Regions from separate parts of the Staphylococcus sp. Ze2 genome, predicted to be linked through region 2. Evidence: riboswitches for the same ligand, from Rfam matches in the RefSeq annotation. Region 2 holds a riboswitch; each other region holds the start of a gene.

Region 1 (4,829 bases), 960 kb from region 2:
TTACAAGACTACGGTGTGAGCTTTGAACCAATCGATATAGTGCAACATACGCCCACTAAAAATGAGTTTAAAGAAATCTTAGAGGCGACAGATATCGATATAAATAAACTCTTTAATACGCATGGAGCTAAATATCGTGAATTGGGTCTTAAAGACAAAATGAGTGACCTTACTAATGATGAAAAGTTAGATTTATTATCAACAAATGGTATGTTGGTCAAAAGACCATTAGCTATTTCTGGGGATAAAGTTACAGTTGGTTTTAAAGAAGATCAATATAAGGCAACATGGTTATCTTAATTCCTCTTTTGGAAATAGAGCAATCTCTGTAAGTGAATTATAAGTAATGTATGTAAACGCTTCATTTATTGTTATGAAAACATTATAATAGTATTAACATGTTAATAAATAGTTGATTGTATGGTATGCATATGGCATCATTAATATGTAAAATCATTTAGGAGGGGATTCTCGTGGCAGTACCGAGTGAATTAAAATATTCTAAAGAACATGAATGGGTAAAAGTTGAAGGTAATACAGTAACAATTGGTATCACTGAATACGCTCAAGGTGAACTTGGCGATATCGTATTTGTTGAATTACCAGAAGTAGATGACGAAATTAATGAAGGCGACACTTTTGGTAGTGTTGAATCCGTAAAAACTGTTTCAGAACTATATGCACCTGTATCAGGTAAAGTAGTTGAATCTAATGATGAGTTAGAAGATAGCCCAGAATTCGTAAATGAATCACCTTACGAAAAAGCTTGGATGGTTAAAGTTGAACTAAGTGACGAAAGTCAAATAGATGAATTATTAACTGCAGAGCAATATTCAGAAATGATTGGCGAATAATATAACACTGAACTCCATGATATAACTATCTTGGAGTTTTTTCATACCATTGAGGATTATTGAAGATTTATCAATTTTATAAGTCTAACAAGTTCACCTCAACTTAAAATAATGATAAATTATGTTTGTAATAATAAGAAATATTTTAACTATGTAAATTATGTTTATTGTCACTACGGATTGTGAAGAACTAAGTAGAAAAGATTTACTATCAACATTTAGAGGGTGGATGTCATGACGATACTGAACCAAGTAATTGTTGTCGAAGGAAAGTCAGACAAGAAGCGTGTCAAACAAGTGATTGATCAGCCAATAGAAATTATTTGCACGAATGGAACGATGGGTGTAGATAAATTAGACGAAATGATTGATACTTTATATGACAAACAAGTGTATATTCTTGTTGATTCGGATGATGAAGGTGAAAGAATACGAAAATGGTTCAAACGCTATTTAAGTGAAAGTAGACATATAAGAGTAGATAAACAATATTGCGAAGTCGCTCGTTGTCCTAAACCATATTTATCTAGAGTATTGGAAAAACATGGTTTTATAGTTAAGGATGAAGAAAAGGTGGCGAAAGCAAGATTGGATTATATAGCTGAGAGGGTAAGTTTATTAACATGAATGTAACAAGTGAACAACGCGTTGACGTCAATAAATATATAAATGAAGATAAGTATCTTATCTTTGGTTATACACCAACATGTGGGACATGTAAGGTTTCTGAACGTATGCTAGATATTGCTAATGATATTTTGCAATTACCTATAATAAAAATGGACTTAAACTTTCATCCTGATTTTAGTCAAATGTATGAAATTCAATCTGTACCAGTTTTATTAGTAATGTCAAAAGGTGAAGAGCAAAAAAGGATTTATGCATTTCAATCGGTGCCTTATTTGTTAGAAAATTTAAAATAGTTATTGACGAAATATTAGTACGATGGTAGGATTAAAAATAATTAAATAATGAAACTCTTATCACGAGAGGTGGAGGGATGTGCCCTACGAAGCCCGGCAACCGTCTTTAATAGAAATGGTGCCAATTCACATAAAGTTTTAAAACTTTAGAAGATGAGAGAAGCGATTTTGCTTTCTCTATACTTCGGTGAACATAGAGAAAGCATTTTTTTAATTGAAGGATTAGCAACACAAGGAGGAAACAGAATGATTGAGTTAAATCAAATAGTCAAAAAGTACAAAACGAAAAAACAGGACGTACTGGCTGTAGATCATGTTGATTTAAGTATTCAATCAGGCTCGATTTTTGGAGTAGTTGGTTTTTCAGGTGCGGGGAAAAGTACTTTAATTAGACTTTTAAATAATCTCGAACAACCAACTTCAGGAGACGTCATTATCGATGGAGATACAATTGGTAAGCTATCAAAATCACAGTTAAGAAAAAAGCGTCAAAAAGTGAGCATGATATTTCAACATTTTAATTTACTATGGTCGCGTACTGTATTAAATAATATTACATTTCCATTGGAAATAGCGGGTGTGCCTCGCCGTGAAGCAAAACAACGGGCAAAAGAATTAGTAGAACTTGTTGGACTGAAAGGTAGAGAAAGTGCGTATCCTTCAGAACTGTCAGGTGGTCAAAAACAACGTGTCGGCATTGCGCGAGCGTTAGCAAACGAACCAACTGTATTGCTTTGTGATGAAGCGACAAGTGCATTAGATCCTCAAACAACAGATGAAATTTTAGAATTATTATTGAAAATTAAAGAAGAAAGAAATTTAACAATTGTAATCATCACACACGAAATGCATGTCATTAGACGCATATGTGACGAAGTAGCTGTTATGGAAAACGGTCGTGTGATTGAACAAGGTCTAGTTTCCACAGTTTTTGAGAATCCACAACATGCGGTTACAAAACGTTTTGTTAAAGATGATTTAAATGATGATTTTGATAAATCTATTAGCGACTTAGTGTCACTTAATGAAGATGATTATGTTGTTCGTTTGAATTTCACAGGGAATAATACCACGCAACCTCTCGTGTCATACATAACGAAAACGCATAACATCGATGTGAATATATTAGAAGCTAATATTAAACATACAAAAGATGGTTCACTTGGTTTCTTAGTAATTCAATTGAGCGATGTAAATTCAGAAAAATTCGAAAAGTTTAAAAATGATTTAGAAGCACAGCATGTGTCAGTGGAGGTGTTAAGACATGGGTAATTCATTGAGTGACATCCTCCGCGAGATGTTTACAATGCCAAACGTCAGTTGGGACGAAGTTTGGTTAGCGACATACGAAACAATTTATATGACAGTTATTTCGACAATTTTTGCCTTTGTACTAGGCTTAATATTAGGTGTTTTACTCTTTTTATCAGCTAAAAGCAAATCACCTATAGCGAGAGTTTTCTATACTGTTGTTTCATTTATAGTTAACTTGTTTAGAGCGATACCATTTATTATTTTAATCTTATTGTTAATTCCGTTTACAAGTTTAGTCTTAGGCACGATTAGTGGTCCAACAGGAGCATTACCAGCTTTAATCATTAGTGCGGCGCCTTTCTATGCCAGACTTGTAGAAATTGCATTTAAAGAGATTGATAAAGGCGTTATTGAAGCAGCTTGGTCAATGGGTGCCACTACTTGGACAGTAGTCAAAAAAGTATTATTACCTGAAGCGATGCCAGCATTAATTTCAGGTATTACTGTCACAGCGATTGCTTTAGTAGGATCTACTGCAGTAGCCGGTGTTATTGGTGCAGGTGGCTTAGGTAACCTAGCTTATTTAACAGGTTTCACCAGAAATCAAAATGACGTTATTTTTGTTTCAACAATTTTAATCCTTATTATTGTGTTCATCATTCAATTTATTGGTGATTGGGCTACTAATAAAATTGATAAGAGATAATCTTAAAAAGGGGGACTTTTTATATGAAAAAATTATTTAGCTTAGCTTCTGTACTTGTATTAGCGCTTGTTTTAGCAGCTTGTGGAAATAGTGGTGGCAGTGAAGATAAAAAAATTACAGTAGGTGCTTCTCCAGCTCCTCATGCTGAAATTTTAGAAAAAGCCAAGCCATTATTAAAAGATAAAGGCTATGATTTGAAGATTAAAACAATTAATGATTATACAACACCGAATAAATTATTAGATAAAGGTGAATTAGACGCAAACTTTTTCCAACATACACCTTACTTAAAAACTGAGAAAAAAGATAAAGGATATAAAGTAGAATCAGCAGGTAATGTTCATTTAGAACCAATGGCTGTTTATTCTAAAAAATATAAGAGTCTAAAAGATTTACCAAAAGGTGCCACTGTTTATGTTTCTAATAATCCAGCTGAAGAAGGCCGTTTCTTAAAATTCTTCCAAGATGCAGGATTAATTAAAATAAAAGATGGTGTGAAGATTGAAGATGCTAAATTTGATGATATCGTAGAAAACAAAAAAGATATCAAATTTAATAATAAACAATCTGCAGAATACTTACCGAAAATTTATCAAAATGAAGATGCTGATGCAGTAATTATCAACTCTAATTTTGCAATCGATCAAAAATTAAGTCCTAAAGATGATTCTATTGTATTAGAGAAAGCGAAAGACAATCCTTACGCTAATTTAATTGCTGTTAAAGAAGGACATAAAGATGATAAAAAAATCAAAGCATTGATGGAAGTATTACAATCTAAAGAAATTAAAGATGAAATCGATAAAAAATATGATGGTGCCGTAGTTCCAGCAAAATAATATCGAAATAGTTATCATCCCCTTTGCCTTAATGGTTAAAGGGGATTTTTGTGTGTTCTTTGTTAAAGACTCTATAAAAATAAAAAAGCACTAGCTATTCACTAGCTTGAATAGTTAGTGCTTTTCTGAGATTTTGAGTATTTATTAGATGAATTTAACTCATATTATTAATTAATTGAACTATTTAAAAAGTGACAACAGTGTTAGTTTTATCTACTTTATTACATGTTATCATTGAATTATCGACAACATT
Region 2 (4,829 bases):
ATAACCTAAAAAAGTGCATTATAATAAAGCCACAAAATCATTAAATTGTATTTGTGGCTTTTTATGTGCTTCACATTACCTATGTCTGTTAATGACAGTCTCATCAAGTCTGTATTAATATTGTTGTATATCGTTCGTTAATGACCACTGTATTTTGCAGGATCTGGTCCAATTCTACGTTCTTCATTGAGGTTATCTAATTTTTCTATTTGTTCAGCTGTTAAAGCAAAATCAAATACATTAATGTTCTCTTCTATTCTAGAAGGAGTAACTGACTTCGGAATTACTACTACACCATGTTCAATATTCCATCTAATAATTACTTGAGCCGGTGATTTACCCACTTCATTAGCTACTGCATTTACCGTTTCATCTTCCAAAATTTGTGCGTTCATTAACGGCGACCATGACTCCATATGAATATTTTGAACTTCAAGATATCTATTTAAAGATGATTGTAATAAATATGGATGGAATTCTACTTGATTTATTACTGGTTTAATTGAAACTTGTGCTAATAAAGCTTCCAAATGTTCAATATTAAAGTTACTTACACCAATATTTTTCACTTTATCATTTTTATAAAGGTCTTCCATACCCTGCCAAGTATCAATCATCAATGCTTCATCAGTTCCAGGCCAATGCATAAGATATAAATCTAAATAGTCTAAACCTAATTTGTTTAAACTTGTCTCATAAGCATCAGCAACATTTTGTCGACCATAGTCATCAAGCCATAATTTAGAAGTAATGAATAAGTCACTTCTTTTTAATCCTGTTGAAGCTAATCCTTCAGCAATACCTTGACCTACTTTATCTTCGTTTTCATAAATCATTGCTGTATCAATATGTGTATAGCCATTTTCAATTGCATGTTTTACTGATGCTGCACATTCATCATTATTCTCCACGCGAAATGTGCCCAATCCAACAATCGGCATCTCATTACCATTATAAAATGTAATATTTTCCAAGTTAAAATCCCCTTTTTATTTTGTTAATTATTATACTAATCAATATTCCCAAATATATAAATAAAAATGCCTATATGTTTATAATTAATTTGTGGTTAAATTATTTATAAATTTCTATAATCTACAAAAAAACTGTCAACAAAAGTCTAATTGCTTTTGTTGACAGTTTATACTAAATAGCATTATTTATTATCAAAATATAAAATTTGTATCTTTAGTTAAATGATTCAATTTCATCCATAACACGTTGTAAATCTTCAACGTTATATTGAATGCGACCATGGAATACGAATTTATTAAAGAATTCATCCAATTGTTCTGGACCAACTAACACTTTGGTGTTTGAACTTTGCGCATAGTTTGAAATTGTTACATCGCCTTCATTTTTAGGGTTGAAATATAAAATTGTTGTTGGTGTGAATTTTAAATTCAATTCTATTTGAATATCACCAGCTAGTTTCTCAATATCATTTAAATGAGTCGTGTAATTAACAAAAGATAATGAATTTTCATCTTCATTTTGATCTAATACAAGTGTTTGTGGTTCTTGTCTATCAAGGTCCAACGTGTTAAACACTTGTTCCATTGTTGGTTGCTCTTTAAATTGTGCAGCACTCACACCATTATATACATGACCCTTTAATAATTGAGAATCAATGATATATAAACCAGTACGCGTAAGTACTAAGTGGCTAATGCGCTGTACATCATTAAATTCATTCTTAGGTAAAAATATGTTCGCCATAATGTGCATATCTTCTGGGCGAATTCTTTTCTCATTTACTAATCTTTCTCGAATACCAATAAGTCTCATATCAGTTACATATTCACTTTGATTTTTAGAGAACAATTTTAATGCATCAATTTCTCTATTTTTCGAACTAACTGTAGCATTATATTCTTCTTTTTGCTTTGTTACTGTTTTTTTATTTTCAATTCTTTCTTTTTCTAATTCTTCCTCATGCTCGTCGCTTAGTTTTTGTTCTCTGGTTTTGTATTGTTCCTCTACCTTTTGTTGTGCTTTCTTTTTACTTTTCAAAGCAATGATAAATAAAATGAAACAAATTACTGCTACAACAATTGCCACAATTAAACCAATCTCTAATGGTCCAAATGAATTCATAACAAAAAACGCTCCTTTATGTGTTCAGTAACTTAATTATAATAGATAAACATATAGTATTCGATAGTAAAGCTAAAAATATTTTTACTCTAGTTAAGCTTTAACTGTATCTTTTAATAAATTAATTTTATCTAACTTTTCCCATGGTAATAATACGTCTGTACGACCAAAATGACCGTATGCAGCAGTTTGTTTATAAATAGGATGTTTCAAGTCTAACATTTTAATAATTCCAGCTGGTCTTAAATCAAAATGTTGTCTAACTGCCTCAACCAATTCATTTTCTTTAACTTTTCCTGTACCAAATGTATCTATAGAAATAGAAACAGGTTCAGCTACACCAATAGCATATGCAAGTTGCACCTCACATTTGTCTGCTAATTCAGCAGCAACGATATTTTTCGCTACATAACGTGCAGCATATGCAGCAGAACGGTCTACTTTAGTCGGATCTTTACCACTAAAGCATCCCCCACCATGGCGTGCATAACCACCATATGTATCAACAATTATTTTACGTCCAGTAAGCCCAGCATCACCTTGTGGCCCACCTATAACGAAACGACCAGTAGGATTGATATAAAATTTGGTATTCTCATCTAAAAGTGTTTCGGGTACCGTTGGATAAATGACATGTTTTTTAATATCGTCTTGAATTTGTGCTAATTCGATATCTTCGGCATGTTGTGTTGACACGACAATTGTATCAATACGATGTGGTTGATCTTGTTCATCATACTCAACAGTTACTTGTACTTTACCATCAGGACGTAAGTAATTTAATATTTCATCTTTACGTACATCTGATAAGCGTTTAGCAAGTTGATGTGATAAGAAAATTGGTAACGGCATGTAAGTATCCGTTTCGTTTGTAGCATAACCGAACATCAAACCTTGGTCACCCGCTCCAGTAGCTTCAATTTCCTCTTCTGATGCATCTTCACGATACTCTAAAGCTGTATCGACACCTTGAGCGATATCTGGTGACTGTTCGTCAATTGCCGTCAACACTGCCATTGTCTGGCTATCGTAACCGTATTTAGCACGTGTGTAACCTATCTCTTTAATTGTTTCTCTAACCACTTTTGGAATATCAACATATGTTGTTGTTGATATTTCTCCTGAAATAAGCGCCATGCCAGTAGTTACTGTCGTCTCACAAGCAACACGTGCATTTGGGTCATCTTTCAATATTTCATCCAATATAGCATCAGATACTTGATCCGCTATTTTATCTGGATGTCCTTCTGTTACCGATTCTGAAGTGAATAATCTTCTATTGTAAGTCATAATTTGCTCCTTTAGTTTTTAAATTACGAAAATTCTCTCTCTGTTGAGCTCATTAAAAAAGCCTTCTACACTATCAATAAATAGAGAGAAGGCCTTATACGTCCATTCGCTCTTATCGTTCAGACGATATTTGTCTGCAAACGGTTTGGCACCTTTCTTCCTATTAAGAAGAGGTTGCTGGGCTTCATTGGGTCCATGTCCCTCCGCCACTCAGGATAAGAGAATCCGTTAAGTCCTATAGTACAGAATCAACGATATAATGTCAATTTTACATTTATTAATGGTTATTTAAAATTCCTTTTAAATTGGTATGGACTATTAATATATATGTGTTATACTCTGTAATTGTAAAGGCTTACAATAACTAAATAGCGTTGGAGGGATTAGTATGGCTGTAGATACATACACTTATACAAACAAAATTGAAAGCATTTTAGACAAAAAATCTTCATTATTTCAATTATCTACAACACAGTTGTATAACAAGATTTTAGATAATGATGAAGGAGAACTCACCGAATTAGGTGCAATTAACGCTAGAACAGGTAAATATACAGGTCGTTCACCAAAGGATAAGTTTATTGTAAATGAGCCATCTTATAGAGATGATATTGACTGGGGCAACGTTAACCAACCGATTGAAGAAGAAACATTTTTAAATTTATATGATAAGGTACTAAACTATTTAGACAAAAAAGATGAACTATATGTATTCAACGGTTATGCCGGTAGTGATCACGACTCACAATTAAAATTAACTGTTGTAAATGAATTAGCTTGGCATAATCTATTTGCTCAAAATATGTTTATACGCCCTAGCTCAAAAGAAGAAGCGCAAGAAATCAAACCAAACTTCACAATTATTTCAGCACCTCATTTTAAAGCCGATCCAGAGATTGACGGCACAAACTCAGAAACATTTATCATCACATCTTTCAAACATAAAGTCATCCTCATTGGCGGGACTGAATACGCTGGTGAAATGAAAAAAGGTATTTTCTCCGTAATGAACTATTTACTACCTAAAGATAACATTATGAGCATGCACTGTTCAGCTAACGTTGGAGACAAAGGTGACGTTGCTTTATTCTTTGGTCTTTCTGGCACTGGTAAAACAACACTATCAGCGGATCCAACACGTAAGCTAATTGGCGATGATGAACATGGTTGGAATGAAAATGGTATTTTTAACATAGAAGGTGGTTGTTATGCAAAAGCAATTAACCTTTCTTATAAAAAAGAACCTCAAATTTATGACGCTATTAAATATGGTACTATTTTAGAAAATGTTGTTGTAGATGAAGATGGTGACATTGACTTCGATGATAATCAATACACTGAAAACACTAGAGCAGCATATCCAATAGACCATATTGAAAATATTGTAACCCCATCTAAAGCGGCTCATCCTAATACAATTATTTTCTTAACTGCAGATGCTT
Region 3 (4,829 bases), 730 kb from region 2:
TTCAAACATTATTACAAGTAGTAGAAAGTATTCAATTTACTGTACCATTATTAGTTGGTGCACTAATAGCAATGCGGTTCAATTTATCACCTTTAGCAACGGCTGTCGTCGCGAGTTCTGCTTTTGTTGGGAGTGGCGCAGCGCAATTTAAAGATGGTGCTTGGATGCTTGTAGGTGTTGGAGATCTTATTAACACAATGATCACTGCAGCAATTGCTGTGTTTTTAATATTAGTCGTTGGTGAAAGATTTGGTAGTTTAACGTTAATTATTCTGCCGACCATTGTCGGTGTGATAGCGAGTTTTATAGGTGTACTTATATTGCCATATGTCCAAATGATTACAACTGGTATTGGCAATTTAGTCAATACATTTACAGAATTACAACCAGTATTGATGTCTATGCTTATTGCATTAGTATTTAGTTTTATAATTATTTCACCTATATCAACTGTAGCAACTGCATTAGCTATAGGTATTAGCGGTTTAGCTGCTGGGTCTGCTTCACTGGGGATTGTGGCATGTGAAGGTGCATTAGTTGCAGGTACGTTAAAAATAAATAGAGCTGGTGTGCCTTTAACAATCTTTTTAGGTGGTGTGAAAATGATGATACCTAATATGGTAAGGCATCCTATTATTCTATTACCAATTTTCTCTAATGCACTAATCACTGGCTTTGTTGGTGCGCTCATAGGAATTGGTGGAACAAAAGAATCAGCAGGTTTTGGAATCATTGGGCTTGTTGGGCCAATTAGTGCATTTAGATTTATGGAACATTCAATATTATTAAACTTAATGTATGTATTTATTGCATTTTTTGTAGTTCCGTTCGTAATGGGATATTTGATAAATACGTTTTATATGAAAACATTAAAGCTATATGATAGAGAAATCTTCAAATTCTTGGCGTAAAATTATAAATAATGTTTAAAATGTATCGTTATTTCTGTAATATAATGTAATGTTTTGAATGATGGACAAAAGAAGAAAATATATTAAAAAGGCCACAAAACAGTGGTCTTTTTAAATTTCAGACAAAAAAATTTGCAAGTTTTACTCCAAAGTATAAATTTTTTGTCCTTTTATTATTTTACAGTTGTGTAACAAAAAGATTTGCTGTAATAATTCAGACTACGTAAGATTATTCGATGATAAAGTTATGAAGCTTAATATAACAGCAATATACACAATATAATTTGAAAATGATGTGAGAATTATGCATTACAAAACAAAACAGCGATGTTTCAATGTTACAAAGTATAGTTTCTTTTGTAACGTTTTGTTATTGAAGTGTAATATAAAAAGGCGAAATATGTGTTATATTATTTGTGGCGAAAAAATAAAACATAAAAATTAATCGATTACAGCACATACGATAAATAATTTAACGAAAATATAATTTTACTTAAAAAGATTTTAATTGGAGGATTTTTTAATTATGAAGAAAACAATTTTAGCATCATCATTAGCAGTAGCATTAGGTGTAACAGGATACGCAACAACAGCAGACCACAATCAAGCTCACGCTTCAGAAGAAAATATCGACAAAGCGCATTTAGCTGATTTAGCTCAAAACAATCCTGAAGAATTAAACCAAAAACCATTACACGCTGGCGCGTATAACTATAACTTCGTTTTAGGTGGAAATGAATATACATTCACTTCAAATGGTCAATCTTGGTCATGGAATTACACAGCTGCAGGTGCTCAAAGTGCAACTTCTAACTCAGTACAAGACGTAACTACTCAAGCAACTACAAACACTAACGAAACTTCAGCTAGTGAAGTAAGTGCTCAAAAACAATCAAGCAATACTCCAGTAGCAGCAGTTGAAGCGCCTAAAGCTTCTTCTAATACAAGTGTTAAAACTGCTCAAACAAGCACTACTTCTAAAACAACAACTACAAATACATCAAGCATTGATGCCATTGCTAACCAAATGGCAGAACGTACTGGTGTATCAGCGTCACAATGGAAAGGTGTTATCCAACGTGAAAGTGGCGGTAATGGAAGTGCGGTTAATGCGTCATCAGGTGCATATGGTTACTTCCAATTATTAGGTCATGGTGAACATGCAGGTATGTCAGTTCAAGATCAAATTGACACAGCAGTAGAAGTTTACCAATCTCAAGGTTCTAGCGCATGGGTTGGTTGGAACTAATTAATAAATATTAAGGCTGAGAGCGACTCAATTGAGTCGCTCTTTATTTATGTTGACATGTTTGAATATTCTGATAAAATTAATGGTAATTTAATAAACTTATCCAGAGAAGCTGAGGGATTTGGCCTGATGAAGCTTCAGCAACAGACTTTGTTATAAAAGTACTGTGCTACTTCCAACAAGCAATAATGCTTGAAAGATAGGTGACATGTGTAACTATATGCCACACAAGTCGGCATATAGTTTTTTTAATAGGAGGATTTTTATGACAATTTCAGATAGATTGGCACAGATACCAGATAGTTATTTTGCAAGAACAATGGGCCAGAAAGTAGAACATGGTCCATTACCTTTAATTAATATGGCTGTAGGTATTCCTGATGGTGAAACGCCCAAAGGAATTATTGACTGTTTTGCTGATGCGCTACGTCAGCCCGACAATCAAAAGTATGTTGCTTTCCATGGTAAAGACTCATTTAAACAAGCAATAGTAGATTTTTATCAAAGACAATTTCAAGTTGAATTAGATAAAGAAGATGAGGTATGTATTTTATATGGTACTAAAAATGGTCTTGTAGGTTTACCAACATGCATCGTGAATCCAGGGGAAAATGTGTTGTTACCAGATCCTGGATATACGGATTATAAAGCTGGGGTATTACTTGCTGATGCCCGACCACAACCACTCGTTTTAGAACCTCCTTATTATTTGCCTCAGTGGGACAAAATAAGCAAAGAAATATTACTCAATACTCGTTTAGTTTATTTGACTTATCCAAATAATCCGACAGGTTCAGTTGCTACAAAATCAGTATTTGAGGAAGCGATTGAGCGTTTTAAGGGAACAAAGACAAAAATCGTTCATGATTTTGCATATAGTGCTTTTGGTTTCGATGCTAAAAATCCTAGCATATTGCAAGCAGAAGGAGCAAAAGACTTAGCAGTAGAAATTTTTTCATTATCAAAAGGCTACAATATGTCAGGATTTCGAGTGGGTTTTGCAGTAGGAAACAAAGATATTATACAAGCATTAAAAAAATATCAATCACATACACATGCAGGTATGTTTGGCGCATTGCAAGACGCAGCAACATACGCTTTGAATAATTATGACGCTTTTCTAGAAGAGCAAAATATAGCATTTAAACGTCGTAGAGATGAATTTGAAGCTAAACTACAACAAGCGGACATACCTTTTGAACCAATGAAAGGTGGCATTTTCTTATGGTTACGTACGCCGAGAAACTTTGATGGGGAAAGTTTTGTTGATTATTTATTACAAGAACAGTCAATCCTTGTTGCGCCAGGTATACCATTTGGAGAACATGGAAAAGATTATGTGCGTATTTCTTTAGCATTAGATGATGAATCATTATTAGAGGCTGCAGAAAGGATACAAGCGCTTAAGCATCTTTATGAATAGAACAAATCTGATTGGAGTGATTAACTTATGACAAGTATTAAAATTTTTGGAGTAAGAGAAGAGGATATACCTTATATTAAGGCATGGTCAACAAAGCATAGTGTAACTGTCGATTTAGATGAAGCATTACTATCATCAGAAACTGTCGATCGTGCAAAAGGATTTGATGGTGTTTCGATATCACAGCAAATTCCTTTTGGTGAAGATGTATATCGCAAGTTGCATGAATTTGGAATTAAGCAAATTGCTCAACGAAGTGCTGGTTTTGATATATATGATTTCGATTTAGCTCAAAAATATGATTTAATTATTTCTAATGTGCCATCTTATTCACCGCATTCTATTGCTGAATACACAGTGTCACAGGCGCTTAATTTGGTTAGAAACTATAATGATATACAACAAAAAACAGCTTCATATGACTTTAGATGGCAACCAGAGATCTTATCACGCTCTATTAAAGATTTGAAAGTTGCTGTTATAGGAACTGGTCGTATCGGTTCAATCGTTGCTAAGATCTTTTCACAAGGTTTTGAAGCTGAAGTGATTGCTTACGATGTTGTCCCTAATGAAAGCTATAAGTCATTTTTAACGTATGCCAATAGTATAAAAGAAGCTGTGCAAGAGGCTGATATTGTTACGGTTCATATTCCTGCAAGTAAGGATAGCGATTATTTATTTGATGATGCATTGTTTAATGAATTTAAACCAGGATCAGTATTTATCAATTGTGCAAGAGGATCCATTGTAAAAACTAGTGCGTTAGTACATGCGCTGGATAACGGTATTTTAAAAGGGGCAGCAATTGATACATATGAATGGGAAAAAGGATTGTTTCCAAGCGACCAACGACAAACGGGATTAAAGGATGAAGTATTAAAGCAATTAATCGAACGACAAGATGTTATTGTTTCGCCTCATATTGCTTTTTATACAGATGCTGCTGTTGAAAACCTAATTGTCGATGCTTTAGATGCAACAATCGAAGTTATTGAGACTGGTGATACTAAATTACGCGTGAATTAATAAGAGAGCAAATATAGATTTAAACCGTGAAAATATAAAAAAAGAGCAGGACAGAAATCTAATTTGTTAGAGAAGATTTCGTTGTCCTACTCCGGTATGGATAAATAGAGTTGAAAAAGGCTGGTTTAAAAGCTTTTTTCAACTCTATTTAATTACTGCTATCACACTGAGTTGAGACCGAGACATTAAATATGTCCTAGCAACTTTATTTTACGTCATA
Region 4 (4,829 bases), 780 kb from region 2:
GTTTGTTCATTAGTAGTTGCGCTACTATGCAATACACCTAGTGTAATGTTATCGTTATTGCTCATAAAATAATTCGCTAAATAAATGCTCACTAACATTCTTGCACGTGACATTTGCTCTACTCTACAGCGTTTTGAAACAGTTTGAATACCTTTAATATAACTTTTTAATGGCATATACATAAAATGCTCATTTTCAACTTCACTAACTTGCCAATGTACGCTCTTACGTATTGCATTAATATTTTGGTGACTCGTAGTCTTCAACAATTGTTGTAAATTATATGTATCTGACTTTAAATTTATTTCGCAGGAAATGTTTGAATATATTGTAGATAGTTGAGCTAACAGTTTATTAATATGTGCCTCATCAATTATTAAACATGTGAATTTCAATAACAATAAATTATTATCTGTGCATTCCAATATTTTAAAATTAAATTGAGGTGATAACGATGTACCATCGACTTTTAATTCGCTATCTAAGTAAGGATTAATATCAACATGCGCAACTGTTCCCTCTATTTTTATCACTTCAATATACGGAAAAAATTTCTTCTCGATTAACTTTTCTTCTTGTTCATTTATTTTGCATGTAGCACGTAACATTGGTTGTTGTTGTACTAATTCGTTTAATGCTAGCATAAGTTTTTTAGTTTCAATATTTTTTGAACACTTAACAGTCAATGCTATTGATTTTTTAGAAACTGAACCACTTTGAAAATTTTGATAACGATATTTCTGTATTGGTAATACTTCTCTTATTTCTTCCATGCCTCTTCCTCCTAGCAAATGAATAAAATTAATCCATCACTATTGGGCTCCAAATCATTTTAATAATACGTCTTGATGTCCAATGATGAAGTTAAATCAATAAATCCTTTAAAACCTTTTATACTATTTTTATTTTTACATTATAGTACTTTTTTAATTTTGTTCAACAATATTTATCACCGTTTATTAATATTTACAAAATGTTAACATTACATATCAGATTATATAAATAATATTTATAATATATCTAAAGTTTTTAATCACATTATATTTTAGTTATTTAATCAACTTTTGGAATAAAGACACAACAAAAAAACACCAATTCAAAAGACATCATCTAATGAATTGGTGTTTAAATTATTTTTTATTTTATTTTTCAGATGTGCGGATAGTCTCTTTAATATACTCGTAAGCTTCCTTAAGCTGTTGTAATTCATGTTCATCTAGCGTTATTTCAAATCTCTGAACTATACCAGAGCAATCAACTAACGTAGGTAAACTAAATGCACCATCCGTTAAGTCATATTCTTTACTGATTGAAGTCAGTGGAATAATAGTACGTTGACCCAGCGCAATCGTTTGTATCAATGAGGTTGTAACTCTTGAGATAGCAGCATTAGTCCAACCTTTTTGATAAAAGACATCCATAGATACCTCATTAATAATAGATGTTATATGCGCTTTATCAATTTCTGGACTATTGCTTAACGCTTCATATTCTGTTAGGGGCATACCATGAATACGAACTTTACTCCATACAGGTATTGCATGTTCTCCATGTTCTCCAATAACAAATGCCTCAACATTTTTTGGATCGATGTGGTAATGATGAGCGATAATTGTCCTGAACCTTGAACTTTCTAAAGCTGTTCCTGTTCCAATTATTTTATTTGATGGATAATCTACTTGATTAGCAAAATATACCATCGAATCCACGGGGTTAGAAATCAAAATAATGATTGCATCTTGCGTTACTTTAGAAACTTGACTCATAATATTTTTTATAATGTCATGATTGCCTTGTGCTAATAATGTACGATCGCCATCATTTTTATCTGTTGGTACACTCGCAGCAACCACAATAAAATCAGCATCTGCTAAATCTTGATAATCTCCAGCTTTAATCTTGATATGTGCAGTATTAAATAATCCTTGTGAATGATTATGATCAAGAGCTTCTCCACTTGCAATTTCATCTTTATTATCAACCAAAACAATCTCTGAAAATAAATTCAAATATTGTACATCTGTTAAAACTTGACTACCTACTCTTCCTAAGCCAACAATGCCTAGTTTAGACATACACTACACCCCTTTTTCATTACTGATATGTGTTCATAATCATTTATTTTTCATACGGAATTACATCTTTACCATATTCTTTCTTAATGAATTCCTTCATGTCTTTAGATTGTAGTACTTTTATAAGTGCTTGATACTTTTCGTCATCTTTATGTCCTTTTTTCACAGCAACGATATTCGCAAACGGTGATGACTCAGTTTCACTAATGATAGCATCTTTATGTGGCGTTAACCCATTATCTAGCGCATAGTTTGAATTCATAATAACTGCAGCACCTTCCTTACTTTCATATGTCTTAGGTAAGAATTCTGCCCCTTGTTTATTATTAAACTTCAAATCTTTTTTATTTTCTACAATGTCTTCAAATTTTGCGTCTTCTATACTAACACCTTTTTTAATCTTTATTAATCCTTTATCTACAAAGAATGATAAGAATCTACCCTCTTCAGCTGGATTGTTAGAAACGTATATTGTTGAACCTTTTGGAATATCTTTAATATCTTTATATTTTTTACTATAAACACCCATAGGTGTAGTAAATACTTTACCAACTTCTTCTATATCATAATTGTGATCTTTCTTTTCTGCTTTTAAGTATGGCGTATGCTGGAAGAAATTGGCATCTACATCACCTTTATCTAATAGTTTATTAGGTACTTTATAATCATTTACTGTTTTAACTTCTAAATCATATCCTTGTTTTTTCATTTCTTCTTTCGCATGTTTCAATACTTCACCGTGTGGAGCTGGTGAAGCTGCAATTGTTATTTTTTTGTCCGTATCTTTACCATTTGAATTGCCACATGCCGCTAGCACGATGGTTAGTATTAATAATGAGCCTAAAACAATTAATCTCCTCATAATTTATTTCACTCCTCATGAATTTTTAAATTTCAAACTAAATAAAAAAATACTTTCTCTTAATTTTATAAGAGAAAGTATAAACCTTCTCTCATCTCTAAAAGTTAGATAACTTTTTGTGAATTAGCACCATTTCGTATAACGATGGTTGCTGGGTTTCATAGGGCACGTCCCTCCACCTCTCTTGATAAGAGTAAATCAATATGTAGTTGCATTGTTTTTATCCTAGCATTATGCTCATGTTTAGTCAACGAAATTTTAGAAAATTCTAAATAATACGTCTATTAAATCAATTCTGTTCCATGTGAAACAAAACAATCTCTTAAAGCTATTTATATTTACAGAAGAACCATTGCTACATATGCAATAAAATTATTTAATGCATGCAATGCTATAGCAGTAGCTAAACTGCGTTGTGTTTTTAAATAAATAAATACAATCCCCATAGCGATAACGAGATACATAACAATTTCTAATGGCGATTGCGCTTCTGTTACGTGTAGAGATGCAAAAACACATACAGATATTACTGACATCACTATAAAATTCAGTTTCTTTCCTAATTCCCCAATTACCAAGTGTCGGAAGAGAAATTCTTCAGTAACCGGTGCAATAATTACAATAGAAAAGAACGCAAGCACCGTTGAGAATGGTGTACTAAACATTTGTTGAACCAATAAGTCATTTTGTGTTTCTTCAAACTTCCATTGTTCAGGTGCAAACGCATCAACTAATACAGGAAAAATTAATTTAAATATAAACATAACAATAAATGTAACAACAATAAGTTTCCAGTATTTTTTAATATTATTGAATCCACTTTTCCATTCAACTTTATAACTATTTTTATGAAACAATATCCAAATAAGCATGATAAATATAAATACAGCAATTTCCATTAACAAAGCAATGGAACTCGACGAATCAATTCCATCATTAAAGTACCTATCACCTAAACTTATATTAATTGCCCATAATATAACTAAAATTATAATTGATAATATAAAATTACTAGCTAAATAAATGATTGGTAGAAAAAAATCTTTCCCGTTAATATCCTTCCATCGATATTTCTTTTCATTTTTAAATGTCATTGTATCCTCCTAAAAATTCATATACAACATACTTTTACATTGTACAATTTTTATTTACTTTAAACATTTTACAATAATATAAATAGATAGTATAGATAGACATTAAAGCTAAGAATTTTAATTTTCAATGCGTAGAAAGAAATGAAAAGTGGTATATAGAGATTAAATATACTATACATATTTTAAGGAGCTGTTGTAGATGCGCATATTAGTACTAGGTGCTGGCGGAATTGGTGGTTATTTTGGTGGTCGCTTAGCTGAGGCTGGCAAGCATGTTACATTTTTAGTTCGGCCCAAACGTAAATCATATTTAGAGAGAAATGGTTTAGCCATTCATAGCGAAAAAGGCGATTATCATTTTAATCCACAACTCATCACAAAAGATGATCGTGTCGAACCTTTTGATATCGTACTATTATCCTCAAAGTCTTATCACTTAGAGCATGCTATTGAAGATTTAAAACCATTTATAGATCATAACACTTCAATTATTCCACTACTTAATGGCGTTGCACACGTTCCAAAATTACAAAACGCTTTTGGAAAAAATAAAATCATGGGTGGTTATTGCATTATAGAAACAACGCTTGACAGTACTGGAGAGATTATCCAAACCAGTCAATTTGATAAACTCTTTTTTGGGGAGTTAGACGGTACTGAAAGTAATCGTGCTAAATATATTGAACAAGCATTTTCAGGAACAAAAGCTGAATTTATCCTCAACAGAAATGTCGAACAAGGTATGTGGCATAAATACTTAATGATCACCGTATTATCGGGCGTAACAACACTTATGCA

Evidence for each region. Region 2 has a riboswitch for S-adenosylmethionine ahead of metK (methionine adenosyltransferase). Riboswitches for the same ligand answer to the same signal wherever they lie in the genome.
Region 1: another riboswitch for S-adenosylmethionine. It lies ahead of ACM591_RS11055 (methionine ABC transporter ATP-binding protein); the one in region 2 lies ahead of metK (methionine adenosyltransferase).
Region 3: another riboswitch for S-adenosylmethionine. It lies ahead of ACM591_RS02825 (aminotransferase class I/II-fold pyridoxal phosphate-dependent enzyme); the one in region 2 lies ahead of metK (methionine adenosyltransferase).
Region 4: another riboswitch for S-adenosylmethionine. It lies ahead of ACM591_RS02560 (MetQ/NlpA family ABC transporter substrate-binding protein); the one in region 2 lies ahead of metK (methionine adenosyltransferase).

The regions. Positions count from the first base shown of each region.
Region 1 is NZ_CP183486.1:2,356,660-2,361,488, reverse strand. Features, by position in the region: gene ACM591_RS11075 (arsenate reductase family protein) at 1-300, shown strand, start outside; gene gcvH (glycine cleavage system protein GcvH) at 474-854, shown strand; gene ACM591_RS11065 (toprim domain-containing protein) at 1,089-1,481, shown strand; gene ACM591_RS11060 (thioredoxin family protein) at 1,478-1,777, shown strand; SAM riboswitch class I at 1,832-1,937, shown strand; gene ACM591_RS11055 (methionine ABC transporter ATP-binding protein) at 2,024-3,049, shown strand; gene ACM591_RS11050 (methionine ABC transporter permease) at 3,042-3,737, shown strand; gene ACM591_RS11045 (MetQ/NlpA family ABC transporter substrate-binding protein) at 3,761-4,576, shown strand.
Region 2 is NZ_CP183486.1:1,400,920-1,405,748, reverse strand. Features, by position in the region: gene ACM591_RS06515 (aldo/keto reductase) at 138-974, opposite strand; gene ACM591_RS06510 (nuclease-related domain-containing protein) at 1,189-2,097, opposite strand; gene metK (methionine adenosyltransferase) at 2,191-3,387, opposite strand; SAM riboswitch class I at 3,497-3,609, opposite strand; gene pckA (phosphoenolpyruvate carboxykinase (ATP)) at 3,776-4,829, shown strand, end outside.
Region 3 is NZ_CP183486.1:673,862-678,690, forward strand. Features, by position in the region: gene ACM591_RS02815 (PTS transporter subunit IIC) at 1-911, shown strand, start outside; gene ACM591_RS02820 (transglycosylase family protein) at 1,438-2,160, shown strand; SAM riboswitch class I at 2,257-2,366, shown strand; gene ACM591_RS02825 (aminotransferase class I/II-fold pyridoxal phosphate-dependent enzyme) at 2,426-3,583, shown strand; gene ACM591_RS02830 (D-lactate dehydrogenase) at 3,611-4,609, shown strand; gene copZ (copper chaperone CopZ) at 4,815-4,829, opposite strand, start outside.
Region 4 is NZ_CP183486.1:618,177-623,005, reverse strand. Features, by position in the region: gene ACM591_RS02570 (AMP-binding protein) at 1-773, opposite strand, end outside; gene ACM591_RS02565 (lactate/malate family dehydrogenase) at 1,143-2,075, opposite strand; gene ACM591_RS02560 (MetQ/NlpA family ABC transporter substrate-binding protein) at 2,119-2,937, opposite strand; SAM riboswitch class I at 3,026-3,131, opposite strand; gene ACM591_RS02555 (CPBP family intramembrane glutamic endopeptidase) at 3,276-4,031, opposite strand; gene panE (2-dehydropantoate 2-reductase) at 4,231-4,829, shown strand, end outside.